3 regions of the Embleya sp. NPDC127516 genome follow, and region 3 is predicted to be linked to each of the others. Evidence: riboswitches for the same ligand, from Rfam matches in the RefSeq annotation. Region 3 holds a riboswitch; each other region holds the start of a gene.
The links. Region 3 has a riboswitch for cobalamin ahead of ACIRL2_RS22960 (ABC transporter substrate-binding protein). Riboswitches for the same ligand answer to the same signal wherever they lie in the genome.

Region 1 (4,825 bases), on a different contig from region 3:
GCCTGACGGCGGGTCAGTACCGTCTCCTGCTCCGTCGTGGAGGTCATCGGGTCGCTCCGATCAGTCCGCGCGCGACGATCACGCGCATGATCTCGTTGGTTCCTTCGAGGATGCGGTGCACCCGCAGGTCGCGGACGATCTTCTCGATGCCGTAGTCCGCGAGGTAGCCGTAGCCGCCGTGCAGTTGCAGCGCGCGGTCGGCCACCGAGAAGGCGGTGTCGGTGGCGAACCGCTTGGCCATCGCGCACAGTTGCGGCGCGGCAGGATCGCCCTGGTCCAGGCAGGACGCCGCGTGCCGGACCAGCGTGCGCGCGGCCTCCAACTCGGTTGCCATGTCAGCGAGTTCGAAACGCAACGCCTGGGCGTCGATCAGCTTGGCGCCGAATGCCTCCCGATCGGTGAGGTGAGCCACGGCGGCGTCGAGGGCCGCCCCCGCGCCGCCCAGCGAGCAGGCGGCGATACCGATCCGGCCGCCGTTGAGGCCGCCCATCGCCATCCGGAAGCCGTCGCCCTCGGCGCCCAGCCGGTGGGAGACCGGCACACGCACGCCGTCCAGGACCACCTGGCGGGTGGGCTGGGCGTTCCAGCCCATCTTCAGCTCGTTCGCGCCGAAGGACAGCCCGGGTGAGTCGGCTTCCACGACGAACGCGGAGATCCCGTCGGCGCCGTCCCCGCCGGTCCGCGCCATCACCGCGTACACCGCCGAGGACCCGGCGCCGGAGATGAACTGTTTCACCCCGTGCAGGACATAGTGGTCCCCGTCGCGCACCGCGCGCGTGCGCAGTGCGGCGGCGTCGGACCCCGCGCCCGGTTCGGTCAGGCAGTAGCTGGCCAGACCGCGCATCGCGCACAGGTCCGGGAGCCACCTGTGGCGCTGCTCGGCGTTGCCGTGGCGGTCGATCATCCAGGCGACCATGTTGTGGATGGAGTAGTAGGCGGCGATGCTCGGGCAACCGCCGGCCAACGCCTCGTAGATCAGTGCGGCGTCCAGTCGGCTCAGACCCGAACCGCCCACGTCCTCACGGACGTTGATGCCGCCGAGACCGAGGTCGGCGCCCTTGCGCAGGACATCGACGGGGAAGTGCTTGGTGCGGTCCCACTCGATCGCGTGCGGGGCGAGGTGCTCGCGGGCGAAGTCCCGCGTCGTCTCGACGATCGCGAGCTGATCCTCGGTGAGGGTGCTCATCGGGTCAGCCCATCGTGGGGATGGTGAAACTCGCGGCCTCGCGTGCACCGGAGAACCAACGCGAGGTGATCGTCTTGGTCCGGGTGTAGAAGCGGATCGAGTCGGGTCCGTGCTGGTTGAGGTCGCCGAATCCGGACCGCTTCCACCCGCCGAACGTGTGGTAGGCCACCGGTACCGGGATCGGCACATTGACGCCGACCATGCCGGTGTTCACTCGGCGACCGAAGTCGCGGGCGGTGTCGCCGTCGCGGGTGAAGATCGCCACGCCGTTGCCGTACTCGTGCTCGCTCGCCAGTCGCAGCGCGTCCTCGTAGTCGGCCGCGCGCAGCACCGACAGGACCGGACCGAAGATCTCCTCGCGGTACACCCGCATCGAGGGCGTGACGTGATCGAACAGCGACGCGCCGACGAAGTAGCCGTCCTCGTGGCCGGGGACGCGCACGTCACGGCCGTCGACGAGCAGCTTCGCGCCCTCGCGCACGCCGATGTCCAGGTAGTCGTGCACCCGAGCGAGCGCGTCCCGACCCACCAACGGGCCGAAGTCGGCGTCGCGATCGTGGGAGGGGCCCACCCGCAGCGTGGCGATGCGCTCGACGAGCTTGGCCACCAGCGCGTCCGCGGTCTCCGCGCCGACCGGAACCGCGACGGAGATCGCCATGCAGCGCTCGCCCGCGGAGCCGTATCCGGCGCCGATCAGGGCCTCGACGACCTGGTCGAGGTCCGCGTCCGGCATCACGATCAGATGATTCTTGGCGCCGCCGAAGCACTGGGCGCGCTTGCCGCGCGCGGTGGCCGAGGTGTACACGTACTCGGCGATCGCGGTCGAGCCGACAAAGCCCAGCGCCTGGACGCGCGGGTCCTCCAGCAGTGTGTCGACGGACTCCTTGCCGCCGTTGACCACGTTCAGCACACCCGGCGGCAGTCCCGCCTCGAGGAAGAGCTCGGCCAGGCGCAGCGGTACCGAGGGGTCGCGTTCGGACGGCTTGAGGACGAACGCGTTGCCGCACGCGATGGCCGGGGCGATCTTCCACAGCGGGATCATCGCCGGGAAGTTGAACGGGGTGATGCCGGCGACCACACCGACCGGCTGGCGCAGCGAGTGCACGTCGATGCCGGTACCCGCGTTGTCGGTGAACTCGCCCTTGAGCAGGTGCGGGATGCCGACGGCGAACTCCACAACCTCCAGGCCGCGTTGCAGGTCACCGTGGGCGTCGGCGATGGTCTTGCCGTGCTCGGCCGACAACAGCTCGGCGAGCGAATCGCGTTCGGGCTCGACCAGTTGCAGGAATCGGGAGAGCACCCGGGCGCGCTTTTGCGGGTTCCAGGCGGCCCACGCCGGTTGTGCCTGCTCGGCGTCGGCGATCGCCGCCAGCGTGTCGGCGCGGTCGGCCAGCGGGACGCGCGCCTGCACGCGTCCGGTGTTGGGGTCGTACACGTCGCCGAACGCGCCGGACGCGCCTTGGACGTGCTTGCCGCCGATGAAGTGGGAAAGCTCGCGGACCATGAACGACCTGTCTCTCGTCAGGTGCGATCCGGAGGCGGGGCAATGACCCGACCACGGCAACCGCCGCTTCGGGGAGCGGAGTTGCCGAGGTCGGGTGGCACGTGAGGGTGGTCAGGCGAGCCCGACGACCTCGACGTTCGCAAGATCGTCCGGGGCGAGTGCGCAGACCGGCGTCATGCGTGTTTGCTCCATCCTCGTGGACAACACGGATATACCCGCGGCCGGTATCCTGACTTCCGGATCGACACACGCCGCCCGCCTTCCCGGCTTTCGCCAGTGGCGTGGTGCCTCGGCAGCGCACTCCCCGGTCACAGTGGCGGGACCGTGCCGGATTCACACCGACTTCCCTGCACCGCGGACCTTGTAGTTCAAGACGATATAGTCGGACGTCCTAGTAAGTCCAGCGCCGATCGAGCTTGATCGCGTGCGGGAGCGACGTGACGAGGTGGCGGTCCGGGCATCGCGAGGACGTCACCGCCGGAACGGGGGCGGCGGGTGCACGCGTGCGCACGTTCGACGTGTGGTGCCGGTGCCTTGCCGTGCCGGAGGGGGATCTGCGCCCGCCTGCGCGGCTATCGGATGTGCTTCGGCTCCGTGACGGCCGTGGTGGGTTCGAGCCGCACCGCCGCGGCGGCGCACGCCTCGACTCGGGCGCGGGCAAGTCCGATGGCCGGGTGGGCGTACGCCAGACGCTCCGCGTTCGCCAGTGCGGCGCGGGCGGCGTCCGGGTCGCCCGCGGCGGCCGAACAGATCGCAAGCAGACATTCGCACTCGGCGCCCATCCAGCGACTCCGTTGCCGTGCGGCGCGCCGACGCCATCGGCGAGCCCGCGCCGCCGCCCGCTCCACGCGCCCCTCGTACAGGTCCAAGGCGAACTCGGCCACGCAGCCCCTGCGGCGATGGGCCCGCCCGGAACCCGCCACGGCGGGGCGCAGTGTGGGCAACATCGCGGCCGCGTCCGCCGAACCCTGGACCAGCAGCATCGCGGAGAAGTCGGTGTGCGCGTGCGACATCATGCGGCCGAGCGCGTCGTCGCGAGGATGCGCCGCCGACCACCGGCGCACGACCTCCGCCCCCGCCGGGCCGTGTCCTCGCGCGAAGAGCACCATGCACTGGGACACGGCCCCGAGCGCCTGACCCACAGGCGTGTCGGGAAAGCCCTTGCTGTGCTCGTGCGCCCCCTCGACGTCACCACGACGCAGCGCGCGGATCACCTGCGCGTTCCGCTTCAGCGCGACCCGGTCCGCCTTGGAAGGCAACAGCGGCAACCCCACACCGGCTCGTTGGTGCATTCCCAGCCCCAGGAAGGCCAGGTAGCCCAAGAGCAGCCCCGCGACGATCCCCGAGGGACCTCGGACCAGCAGAAACGGGACCGCGAAGGAGGCCGCGAGGGATAGCGGCAAAATCACCCGAACAAGTATGCGCACGACGAGAGTATGGGGGTCACCGGGCGCGGACGACATGCGGTGCCGATGGTTTCCGGCAGACCTGTCCGCACGGACCGCCGCCCCATGGGGTGTCGCATACCGATGCAAGTACTGATGCGTGACTGATTCCGAGGCGCTCGATCGTCCGTAACGTCTTGACCTGCGGAAAGCAGGACTGGAACCGCGCAGGACAAAGCACTGGAACCCGTCGGGCACGCCCGGCGGAGCGACCCGGAAAGGACGGACGCCATGAGCGCCGCCATCGACTACACCGCCACCGTCGAGAACTACCTGGCCGGCTGGAACGAGCCGGACGCGGACAAGCGCCGCGCGCTGGTGGCGTCCGCGTTCACCGAGGACGCCACGTATACCGACCCGCTGGGTGCCGTGGTCGGGCACGACGGGATCACCGGCCTCATCGGCGTGGTCCAGGGCCAATTCGCCGGACTGGTGTTCACCCTCGGCGGCCCGGTGGACGGGCACCACGACGTCGTCCGGTTCCAGTGGCACCTCGGCCCCGAGGGCGCAGAGGCGCCGGTCGTCGGGTTCGACGTCGCGGTCCTGGATGCGACGGGCCGGATCAAGGCCGTACACGGCTTTCTCGACAAGGTCCCCGCCGGTCTGTGACGCACGGGCCGCCGCGGCCCGGACCGATCGACGCGCGCCCGCATACCGCGGGTCCGGGCGGCGCCCTTCCCTTCCCGGATC
Region 2 (4,825 bases), on a different contig from region 3:
CGCGCGGCGTCCTTCGCTTGCCCGGCCCGGTCACGGGCGGCGTCCTTGGCCTCCCCGGCCCGGTCGCGGACGGTGCCCGCGGCCTGTTCGACGGCTTCGCCGGCCGCCGCTTCGAGCCGTTCGGCCCGGCGTCGGGCCCGCCCCGCGGCACGGTCGCTTCCTCGGCCGACCTGCTCCGCGGCCTCACCCACCTTGCGGTGCACCGTCTCGGGCGGCTCGGCCTGGGTCAACTCCTCCACCGCGTGATCCAATTGCTCACGTTTGCGGCTCAGCGTCGGCTCCTGCTGCGGGAGTGCGCTCTGCGTGGGTGATTCGACGGCGGGGGGAAGGACGGTCGGGAACGCGGCGACCTCGTCGGGATCGCGCGACGCGGACCTGCCGCCGGAGTCTCGGCCTGGGGTACTCATCGGTGCGTACTCCTCTTCACGGTCTCGATGTCCTCGCGTCACCGCCGAGGACCGCGCCTGGCGCCTGCCCCGGGGGCGCCCGGTCATTCGTCCTCGGCGGGCCTTCGACGGCCGGGGCCGTCTCCCCGATCCTGCCGGGGGCGCAGACCCGGCAGGACCGAGGACACGGCCCCGGCGTTCGCATTCGTCGATGCCGGATTCGGTGTCTCGTGGCCGAGGCTAGAAACAACCGGGCCGAGGATCCGGGAATGTCACCCGGATGCGCGGCTCGGCGTGTCCGACCGATTCACCCGATCGGCCGCTCCGCGCGGGACCCGACACACGGTTCCCGGTGCCCCGAGCGAACCGAACGGGCAGGCCGACGGTGCTCAGCCCGCGTTCCCCCGACCCGATGCCGACGACCCGATCCGGGTCCGGGTCGGCCGCGGCGGCTTGTCGTGGAAGACACAGTCGCCGCACGTACCGCCCCCGGGGATCCGGTAGTACAGGCAGCACGTGGTGCGGCGGAACGCGCCGAGCGCACCGTGCAGGCCGGTTCCACGCAACCGGCCTGCGGCCAACAGGCCGTCGGCGAACACGCGTGTGGTCGCGACGAGTTCCGGCTCGGTCGGAGCCAGGTGCCGGTGCAACACGCGGGCCGCGCCGACCAGGGCCGACGCGGCGTTGCCCCACAGCAGCCGCTCGGCGACCGGCACCACCGCTCGGGTCGCCCCGGCGAGCGGCACCAGATGCCCGACCAGCACCGCGTCGTGCAGCTGCTCGATCCCCGAGCGATCGTCCGGCACCGGCGCCGGCTCCGGATCGGGCGCCCACAACTCGACCGGCCCGGCGTCCGGGAAGCGCCAGTACGTCCGGGCCGGATCCAGGTCGGGCACCACCCGGCCGAGCACCGCCGCACCCAGTGCCACCGACCACAGCCGCGAGGCCACGCCCAGATACAGGATCGACGCGGCGACACGCGGTTCCTCGGTCCGCAGCCGGGCCCGTACGTGCTCCACCCGGGCCGCCCACGCGGCGGGCGCGGCCGGGTCGTACAGCTCGGCCAACGGCCGAAAGCCCGCGCCGTCGGTGATCGGTCCGGTCCGCAGCTCGAAGTAGGGCCCCACGTCGGCGAGCCGGCGCAGCGGCCCGCCGCCGTGGGACCGCGACCGCCCGCCGGTCAGCGGCTGTCGCCCGGACGCCACAACACATCACCCGCACCGTCGGCGTTGGCCCGCCGGGCGAGGACGAACAGCAGGTCGGACAACCGGTTGAGGTAGCGCGCGGTGAGCGGGTTGACGGTCGCGGCACCGCCTGCCGTCGCCCGCTCGTCCGCCTCGATCAGCGCCCAGGTCGAGCGCTCGGCACGTCGGGCCGAGGTGCGGGCCACGTGCAGCAGGGCCGCGGCCGGGCTGCCGCCGGGCAGTACGAAGGAACGCAGCGCGGCCAGTTCCGCGTTGAACGCGTCGCAGTGCTCCTCCAGCCGGGCCACGTCCGCCTCGGTGATCCGCAGCCGGGTGTCCCCCACGGCGATCGGCGCGCACAGGTCGGCGCCGACGTCGAACAGGTCGTGCTGCAGTTGCGCCAGTACCGCGCGCGTCTGCGGTTGCGGGTCGCCGAGCGCGAGCACGACCCCGATCGCCGCGTTGGTCTCGTCCGTGTCGGCGTACGCCGCCAACCTCGGATCGGTCTTGCGCGTACGGGAGTTGTCGCCCAGCGCGGTCGTGCCGGCATCGCCGGTACGGGTGTAGATCCGGCTCAAAACCAAGGACATGGTCGGCACCGGCCTCTCTCGGGGAAATCCGCCCCGGTTGGTGAGGTGGCGACGACGTGAGTCTCCTGGCTCTCGGATCATCGCTCCTCCCGGCCTTCCGACCCGTCTCGGGGCCGTGGCCGGTTCGGGAGTCGCTCCCCGATCACAGTGGCGGGACCGCGCCGGATTCACACCGGCTTCCTCGTACCGCCGTCGCCTTGCGCCTCCCACCATGACACGCGCGACGGGCCCGGTCCACCGTCGGATCCGGACCACGCGTGCGGGTGAAGCTTGCCGCCGGTCCGCGCGCCGAGCCCCGGACCGGCGCGGGTAAAGCCCAGGATCGGATTCCGAGAGCGGCTCCCTCGGCCGGCGTCGGCCCGGCGGTATCGGCGCCGAAGGGTGCCGACGGGCACCGGAGGGTGCCGGTGAGTCGATCCGCGATCCGGCCGTGCCGGGAAATCAGTGCCGGAGGTATGCGTGTCCACGGTGTCCGGAACACCTGAACCAGCCGGTCCGACGCGTCGGGTGGGTCGGGTACGTCGAGCGGGCGTGCTCCTGGCGTGTTGTGTGTCGCTGTTCGGAGCCGGGTCGGGGCATCCAGCCGCCTGCGCGGGGTGGTTCGGTCCCGAGGGGATGCATCTCACCTCCTCCGTACCGCTCTTCGATGCCGGCTCGGCGCGGCCGACTCCTTCCGCTGCGGACTTCGACGCCGGGTCGGGACATACCGCCCCGCCCGCCGGACCCCTCGGCGCGGGGACGGCAGGCCCCACCCCATCCGCATCGCTGTTGAGCGCCGGCGCCGGGCGCCCCGTCGGGTCCGGCGACCGGGTGCGGTCCAGGGACCAGCCCGAGCCGAACCTGCCACCCGTCCCGCGTGCCGTCGCCGATCGGGTGGGCACTCGCGCCGGGCAGTCGGTGGACGTCCCGGTCCTGGCCGGCGACTCCGGCGAAGGGCTGGTCGTGCTGTCGTACACCAATCCCGAACACGGCCTGGTGCTCCAGCCGGACGAGCGGGGCGACGCGAATTCGGTGCTGCGGTACACGCCGGGGCCGGGCTTCACCGGACGCGACAACTTTCGCTACACGATCGTCGACCGGCTCGGCCGCGAGGCCACCGCGAGCGTGCGGATCGACGTGGCGGCCGGCCCCGGAGCGTCCGGCCGGCCGGTCGAGACCCGGGCGGGCAAGCTCGGCGTCCATCGCGGCGTCGACGAACTCCGCGCGCCCTCCGCCGCGTCGGCGGCGCGTCCGCGCGCCGGGATCGATCCGGGCGGCGGGTCGCTGCTCGTGGCCTTCCTCGGCTCGGCCCTGCTCGGGGCGGGTGTCCTGGCCTTCGTCGCCCACCGGCGGCCGGGCCGGCGGCGGCCCGGCTGAGCGGGCCCGGGTCGCTTCGATCGGCCGTTCGGGGTTCCGTGCCCGGATCGGCGGCTGTTCCGGGGTTCTTCGGCCTGATCGCCCTTCCGGGGCTCTTCCCCCGATCGGCTGCTCCGGGGTTCTTCGGTCTGATGGCCCTTCCCAGGCTCGTCACCCCGATCGGCCCCTCCGGGCCTCCTCGGTCCGGCCGGTGTCGCCCCGGTCAGCCCTTCCGGGCCTCCTGGGTGAGCTGGTAGAGCCCGTACAGCAGCTCGGCGATGCCGACGATCAGCAACACGACACCGATCTTCCCGAGCGCGACCACCGGTGTGTCCACGTCGTCCGCGAACAGCTTCAGGGCTCCGCCCACCACCGCGCTCAACAGGCCGGCCGTCAACGAGCCGCGTGCCTTCGCCACGGTCTTCCTCCTCCACTCGACCTGCGGGTACGGCTATGAGGCTAGGTCCGGGCCCCGGCCCGGCACGCCCTCCGCGGGAACGAACCGGCGTACACACTTCGGCCTAGGCCCTGTCCGGGTTCGCCGCGGCCGGTGGGTTCGTCGGGGCCTCCGGGAATGGGGGCGGGCCCCACCCCCGGAGGGCGGCCAGCCCCATGGGCACGCCCGTTGCACGCTCCTAGCGTGGATCCGGTGCCGTGAACGGGGAGCGGCCGGAACGGCGGAGGGACGAACGTGAGCGGGCGACCGACACGGCCACGACACACGATCGGGGACGAGCGGGAGGGTGCCGGGGCACCGGCCGTCCGGCTCGACGCGGTGCGCAAGGTGTACGGCAAGGGCTCGGCCCAGGTCGCCGCCCTCGACGGGGTCACCCTCGCCTTCGAACACGGGTCGTTCACCGCCGTGATGGGTCCGTCCGGCTCCGGCAAGAGCACCTTCCTGCACTGCGCGGCCGGCCTGGACCGACCCACGTCGGGCACGGTCGCGGTGGCCGGCCGAGACCTCGCCGAGCTGAACGAGAACGCGCTGACCAGGCTCCGTCGGGAGCGGATCGGTTTCGTCTTCCAGGCGTTCAACCTGCTGCCCACCCTCACGGTGGAGCAGAACATCACGCTGCCGCTGCGGTTCGCGGCCAAGCGCGCCGACCATCGGCGGATCCCCGAGGTGATCGCGCGCGTCGGCCTGACCGACCGCGCCCGGCACCGGCCGCACGAGTTGTCCGGCGGCCGGCAACAACGAGTGGCGATCGCCCGCGCGCTGGCCGTGCGCCCCGCCGTGCTGTTCGCGGACGAGCCGACGGGGGCGTTGGACACCCGGACGGCGGCCGAGGTGCTGGGTCTGCTTCGGGAGTCCGTGCGAACCGACGGCCAG
Region 3 (4,825 bases):
TCGGCGAGACCTCGGGGGCGCCGTACACGGCCGCGGTGGAGGAGAACACGAAGCGGGTGACGCCGTGCGTGCGCAGCGCGTCCAGCAGCGCGAGCGAGCCGCCGACGTTGTTGTGCCAGTACTCGGCCGGGTCGGTGACCGACTCGCCCACCAGGGAGGACGCGGCGAAGTGCAGCACGGCGTCGAACGAGGCGTCCAGATGTTCGGCGGCGTCCTGGACCCGGCCCTCGACGAGTCGCGCCTTGTCCGGGACCGCGTCCCGATGCCCCGTGGACAGGTCGTCGAGCACCACCACCTCGTGGCCGGCCGCGACCAGGTGGGCGGCGACGACGCTGCCCACGTAGCCCGCGCCGCCGGTGACCATGAGCTTCATTCGCCGACCTCCCGCAGTCGTGCCGCCGCGGTCTCCGGCGGCACGTCGCTGATGAACACACCCATCCCCGATTCGCTCCCGGCAAGGTACTTCAACTTGCCCGGTGCCCGGCGAATCGAGAAAAGCTCCAGGTGGAGCGCGAAGTCCTGGCGCCCCGAGCGGACCGGCGCCTGCTGCCACGCGGAGATGTACGGCGCGGGCTCGCCGTCGAACAGCCGGTCGAAGCGGCCCAGCAGGTCCAGGTACATCGCGCCGAACTCGGCGCGCGCGGCCTCCTCCAGCGCGAGCAGGTCCGGCACCCGGCGGTTCGGGTACAGGTGCACCTCGTACGGCCAGCGCGCGGCGGCGGGCACGAACGCCGTCCAGTGCCCGCCCTCGGCCACGATCCGCGACCCGTCCGCGCGCTCGTCGGCCAGCACGTCGTCGAACAGGTTGCGGCCGGTGCGGTGCCGGTGCGCGGTCGTGGTGGCGATCATCGCGGCCGTGCGCGGGGTGACGAACGGGTAGGCGTAGATCTGCCCGTGCGAGTGCGGCAGCGTCACGCCGATCTCCCGGCCGCGGTTCTCGAAGCAGTACACCTGCTCGACGCCGGGCAGCGCGGACAACTCGGCGGTGCGGTCGGTCCACGCGTCCAGGACCAGGCGCGCGCGCTCGGGGGTGAGGTCCTTGAAGGACGCGTCGTGCTCGGGGGTGAAGCACACCACCTCGCACCGTCCGCCGGACGGTCGGCGCGGGAACGGGGCGTGGTCCCAGCCGGGTTCCGGGCCCGCCGGCGGACCGCCGTCGGCCGCGGAGGAGCCGGACATGGACGGGAAGCGGTTCTCGAAGACGACGACCTCGTAGTCGGACTCGGCGACCTCGGTGGCCCGCTCGGGCGTGGACGGGCACAGCGGGCACGCGTCGGCGGCGGGCAGGTGGGTCCGGGTCTGCCGGTGCGAGGCGACCATGACCCATTCGTCGAGCAGTCGGTCGTAGCGCATCTCCGAGCCACTGACCACGGGCGCGAGATCGCGGTGGTCGACGGCGGTGCGCACCGCGTCGTCCCGGGTGTCGTAGTAGACGATCTCGCGACCGTCGGCCATGACGGCCTGCGTCTTCTTCATGCGCTCATTTTGCGAAGCTTTCCAAAACTTGTCAATGAGAAAGGAAAGATGCCGGCAGGCTTGCCATTTGGCGGGATCGACCGGGGGTCACCTGCGGTTTGACAAGTTTCGAAAGGTGTCCGCAAGATGCTGCCCATGCCTGACGACGACACCGACGGACTGCCCGCCGAGGGCCGCCGCGCCCGGATGGCAGCGACGATCGCGGACCGGGGTTTCGCCAAGGTCACCGACCTGGCCGAGGCGTTCGGCATCTCGCGGGTGACGGTCCGGGCCGACCTGGAGGTGTTGGAGCGGCAGGGCCGGCTGCGCCGGGTCCGCGGCGGCGCGATGTTCACCGGCCGCGACCCCCGGGTGGAGCCGTCCTTCGAGGAGGCGTTGACCTCGGCGTCGCCGGCGAAGACGCTGATCGGGCGGGCGGCCGCGGCACTGGTGTCGCCGTCCGAGAGCGTGGTGCTGGACGTGGGCACGACCACCACGTTCGTGGCCCGCGCGCTGGTGGACCGCGAGGAACTGCGCGACCTCGTGGTGTTCACCAACGGGCTGACCATCGCCCTGGAGCTGGAACGGGCGATCCCGCGGTTCTCGGTCGTGGTCACCGGCGGCACGCTGCGGCCGTTGCAGCACTCGCTGATCAATCCGCTCGGCGACCACATTCTGGAGCGGATCCACGCCGACACGGTCTTCATCGGTTGCAACGGCGTGCATCCCACCGGGGGCATCACCAATGTGAACCTGCCCGAGGCCGAGGCCAAACGCGCGATGTTGCGAGCCGCGGGTCGCCGGGTCGTGGTCGCGGACGGCTCGAAGCTGGGCCGGGTCGAACTCGCCGAGGTGTGCCCGCTGGCGGACATCGACCTGCTGATCACGAGCGGCGCGGCCGATGCGGAGGCGCTCGACGCGCTGCGCGACGTGGGGCTGGAGATCCTGGTCGCGGAGTAGGCGGCCGCTGCGCGCAGCGGGTGCGGGGTGGGCATGTACCGGAGCGCGCGGAGTAGGCGGGCACGGCGCGAAGCGGGTAAGGGTGGGCACGTACCCGAGCGCGGGACCCTGCCCGGACCCGAGCCGGTCCTCCCGCCGTGGCCCCTCACTCGGCCGCCGCGACCCTCGGCGCGCCCGTCCCGGCCCCCTCGCTCGACGGTCGAGGCGCCCTGGTTAGGCTGCCCTTGCGAACGGTTCACCCGGCTTCGACCGATTCCGGGTGTCGCAAGAGGGAATCCGGTGCGAATCCGGAACTGCCCCGCAGCGGTAAGTGGGAACGAAAGTCGTCATCACGCACTGGGCCCCGGTCGAACGGGTCCCGGGAAGCGACGACCGGTAGGCATCCCGGCCACACCCGTGGCTCCCGGGACCCGCCCACGAGTCCGAAGACCTGCCGTCGCCCGCGTACGCCTCACGCACGCGGACTTCCGGGACCTCGCGGGCGGGTCCGTCGGACGACGGCGCCGTGCGGTGTCCGCCGCCGTACTCCCTCCCGAGTTCCCCCGACGAGGACTCGCAAGGGAGAGCTTCGACGATGCGTACGCAGATACCCGGGCGGATGCCGGCGGCACACCGATATTCGTGGGCCGCGGCGGTGGCCGCCCTCGCGCTGTTCGCGACCGCGTGCGGCGGCGCCGTGCGGGACGACAAGGCCGCCGCTCCCGCACCCGCCGCCTACAAGCCGTACGCGGACACCGACAACTGCGGTGTGACCACGAGCTACGACCGGCCGCCGCAGCGCGCCGCGACGCTGACCTCCAACGCGACCGAGCTGATGCTCGAACTGGGCCTGGCCGACCGGATGGTGGGCACCGCCTACCTCAAGGGCCGGACCATCGGCGACAAGTACAAGGAGCCGTACGCGCGGATCCCGGTGCTCGCCGACGCGCAACCCTCGCTGGAGAAACTCCTCGAAGCCACCCCCGACTTCGTCTACTCGGGCTACCCGGACGGCTTCTCCGAGTCGTCCGGCCACACCCGGGCGCGGCTCGGCGAGTTGAACATCAAGACCCACCTCAACCCCGAGGGCTGCGCCAAGGCGCCGGTCACCTTCGATCAGCTCTACGGCGAACTCCGCTCCATCGGCGGCATCTTCGGCGTGCCCGAGCGCGCCGAGCGCTCCGCCGCCGCGTTCCGGCAGCGGCTCGACGCGGTCACCGCGCGGCTCGCCGGCGCCGCGCCGGTCAAGGTGTTCGTGTACAACTCGGGCGCCGACGCCGCGCAGACCACCGGCGGCAACTCGATGCTCAACGAGATCATCACCCGTGCCGGTGGCACCAACGTGTTCGCCGACCTGAACGAGCGCTGGACCAAGGTCTCCTGGGAGCAGGTGGCCGAACGCAAGCCGGACGTGGTGCTGATCTACGACTACGTGACGCCGCCGGTCGACGCCAAGATCGCCACCCTCAAGGCCACTCCGGTACTCGCCGACGTACCGGCGCTGCGCGCGAACGCCTTCCCGGTGATCTCGCTGTCCGTAGCGCAGCCCGGGCCGCGCTCGGTGGACGCGGTCGAGGAACTCGCCAGGCAACTGCACCCCGACCGGCCGTGACGGTCGATCGGGACCCGGTGGCGGTACGGGTCGCGGTCCTGCGCGGCGAGGGCCCGCCGACACCACCGGTCGGCCGTGCGGCGGTCGTCCCGGGCGGCCGGGTCCGCCTTCCGCTGGTGGTCGGCGGCCTCCTCGTCGCGCTGTTCGCGGCGGCCGCGGCGGGGCTGCTGGTGGGGTCGGTGTCGGTGCCCTGGTCGGAGACGTGGCGCATCCTCGCGCATCGCGTCGGCGGAGACGCGTGGGTGCGGCCGTCGTGGAGCCGCGCACACGACCTGATCATCGCCGACACCCGGTTGCCCAGGGTGCTGCTCGCCGCCGTCGTCGGCGCGACGCTGGCCGTGGTGGGCATGGTGATCCAGGCGATCGTGCGCAACCCGCTGGCCGGTCCGGACGTGCTCGGCGTCTCCTCCGGCGCGGCCACCGGAGCGGTCCTGGTGATGCGCTGGGGCGTCGCGTCGATCGGCGGCCTTTCGCTGGGCGCGCTCACCCTGAACGCGGCCGCGTTCACCGGCGGACTGATCACCCTGCTCGTGGTCTTCTCGGTGGCCCGCTCCGGCGGCCGGGTCACCGCCGTGCGACTGGTCCTGGCCGGCGTCGCGGTCAGCGCCGTGTTGTCCTCGCTGACCAGCCTGCTCGTGCTGACCTCACCGGATCCGCAACTCGCCGCCCAGGTGCTGTTCTGGACGCTGGGCGGCTTCGGCTCGGCCCGCTGGACCCTGCTGCTCGTCCCCGCCCTCGCGCTCGCGATCGGCCTGGTGGTGCTGCTGCTCCAGGCGCGCAACCTCAACCTGCTCCTGGCCGGCGAGGAGAGCGCGGCCG

Region 1: another riboswitch for cobalamin. It lies ahead of ACIRL2_RS36860 (CoA-acylating methylmalonate-semialdehyde dehydrogenase); the one in region 3 lies ahead of ACIRL2_RS22960 (ABC transporter substrate-binding protein).
Region 2: another riboswitch for cobalamin. It lies ahead of ACIRL2_RS24215 (cob(I)yrinic acid a,c-diamide adenosyltransferase); the one in region 3 lies ahead of ACIRL2_RS22960 (ABC transporter substrate-binding protein).

Annotation. Positions count from the first base shown of each region.
Region 1 is NZ_JBIWJT010000025.1:130,177-135,001, forward strand. It holds gene ACIRL2_RS36850 (enoyl-CoA hydratase/isomerase family protein) at 1-47, opposite strand, end outside; gene ACIRL2_RS36855 (acyl-CoA dehydrogenase family protein) at 44-1,186, opposite strand; gene ACIRL2_RS36860 (CoA-acylating methylmalonate-semialdehyde dehydrogenase) at 1,191-2,690, opposite strand; cobalamin riboswitch at 2,892-3,062, opposite strand; gene ACIRL2_RS36865 (hypothetical protein) at 3,263-4,099, opposite strand; gene ACIRL2_RS36870 (nuclear transport factor 2 family protein) at 4,367-4,744, shown strand.
Region 2 is NZ_JBIWJT010000012.1:171,404-176,228, reverse strand. It holds gene ACIRL2_RS24225 (hypothetical protein) at 1-407, opposite strand, end outside; gene ACIRL2_RS24220 ((2Fe-2S)-binding protein) at 776-1,591, opposite strand; gene ACIRL2_RS24215 (cob(I)yrinic acid a,c-diamide adenosyltransferase) at 1,567-2,160, opposite strand; cobalamin riboswitch at 2,219-2,345, opposite strand; gene ACIRL2_RS24210 (Ig-like domain-containing protein) at 2,971-3,516, shown strand; gene ACIRL2_RS24205 (DUF5708 family protein) at 3,719-3,913, opposite strand; gene ACIRL2_RS24200 (ABC transporter ATP-binding protein) at 4,187-4,825, shown strand, end outside.
Region 3 is NZ_JBIWJT010000011.1:245,570-250,394, forward strand. It holds gene galE (UDP-glucose 4-epimerase GalE) at 1-364, opposite strand, end outside; gene galT (galactose-1-phosphate uridylyltransferase) at 370-1,476, opposite strand; gene ACIRL2_RS22955 (DeoR/GlpR family DNA-binding transcription regulator) at 1,612-2,415, shown strand; cobalamin riboswitch at 2,630-2,868, shown strand; gene ACIRL2_RS22960 (ABC transporter substrate-binding protein) at 2,990-4,006, shown strand; gene ACIRL2_RS22965 (FecCD family ABC transporter permease) at 4,003-4,825, shown strand, end outside.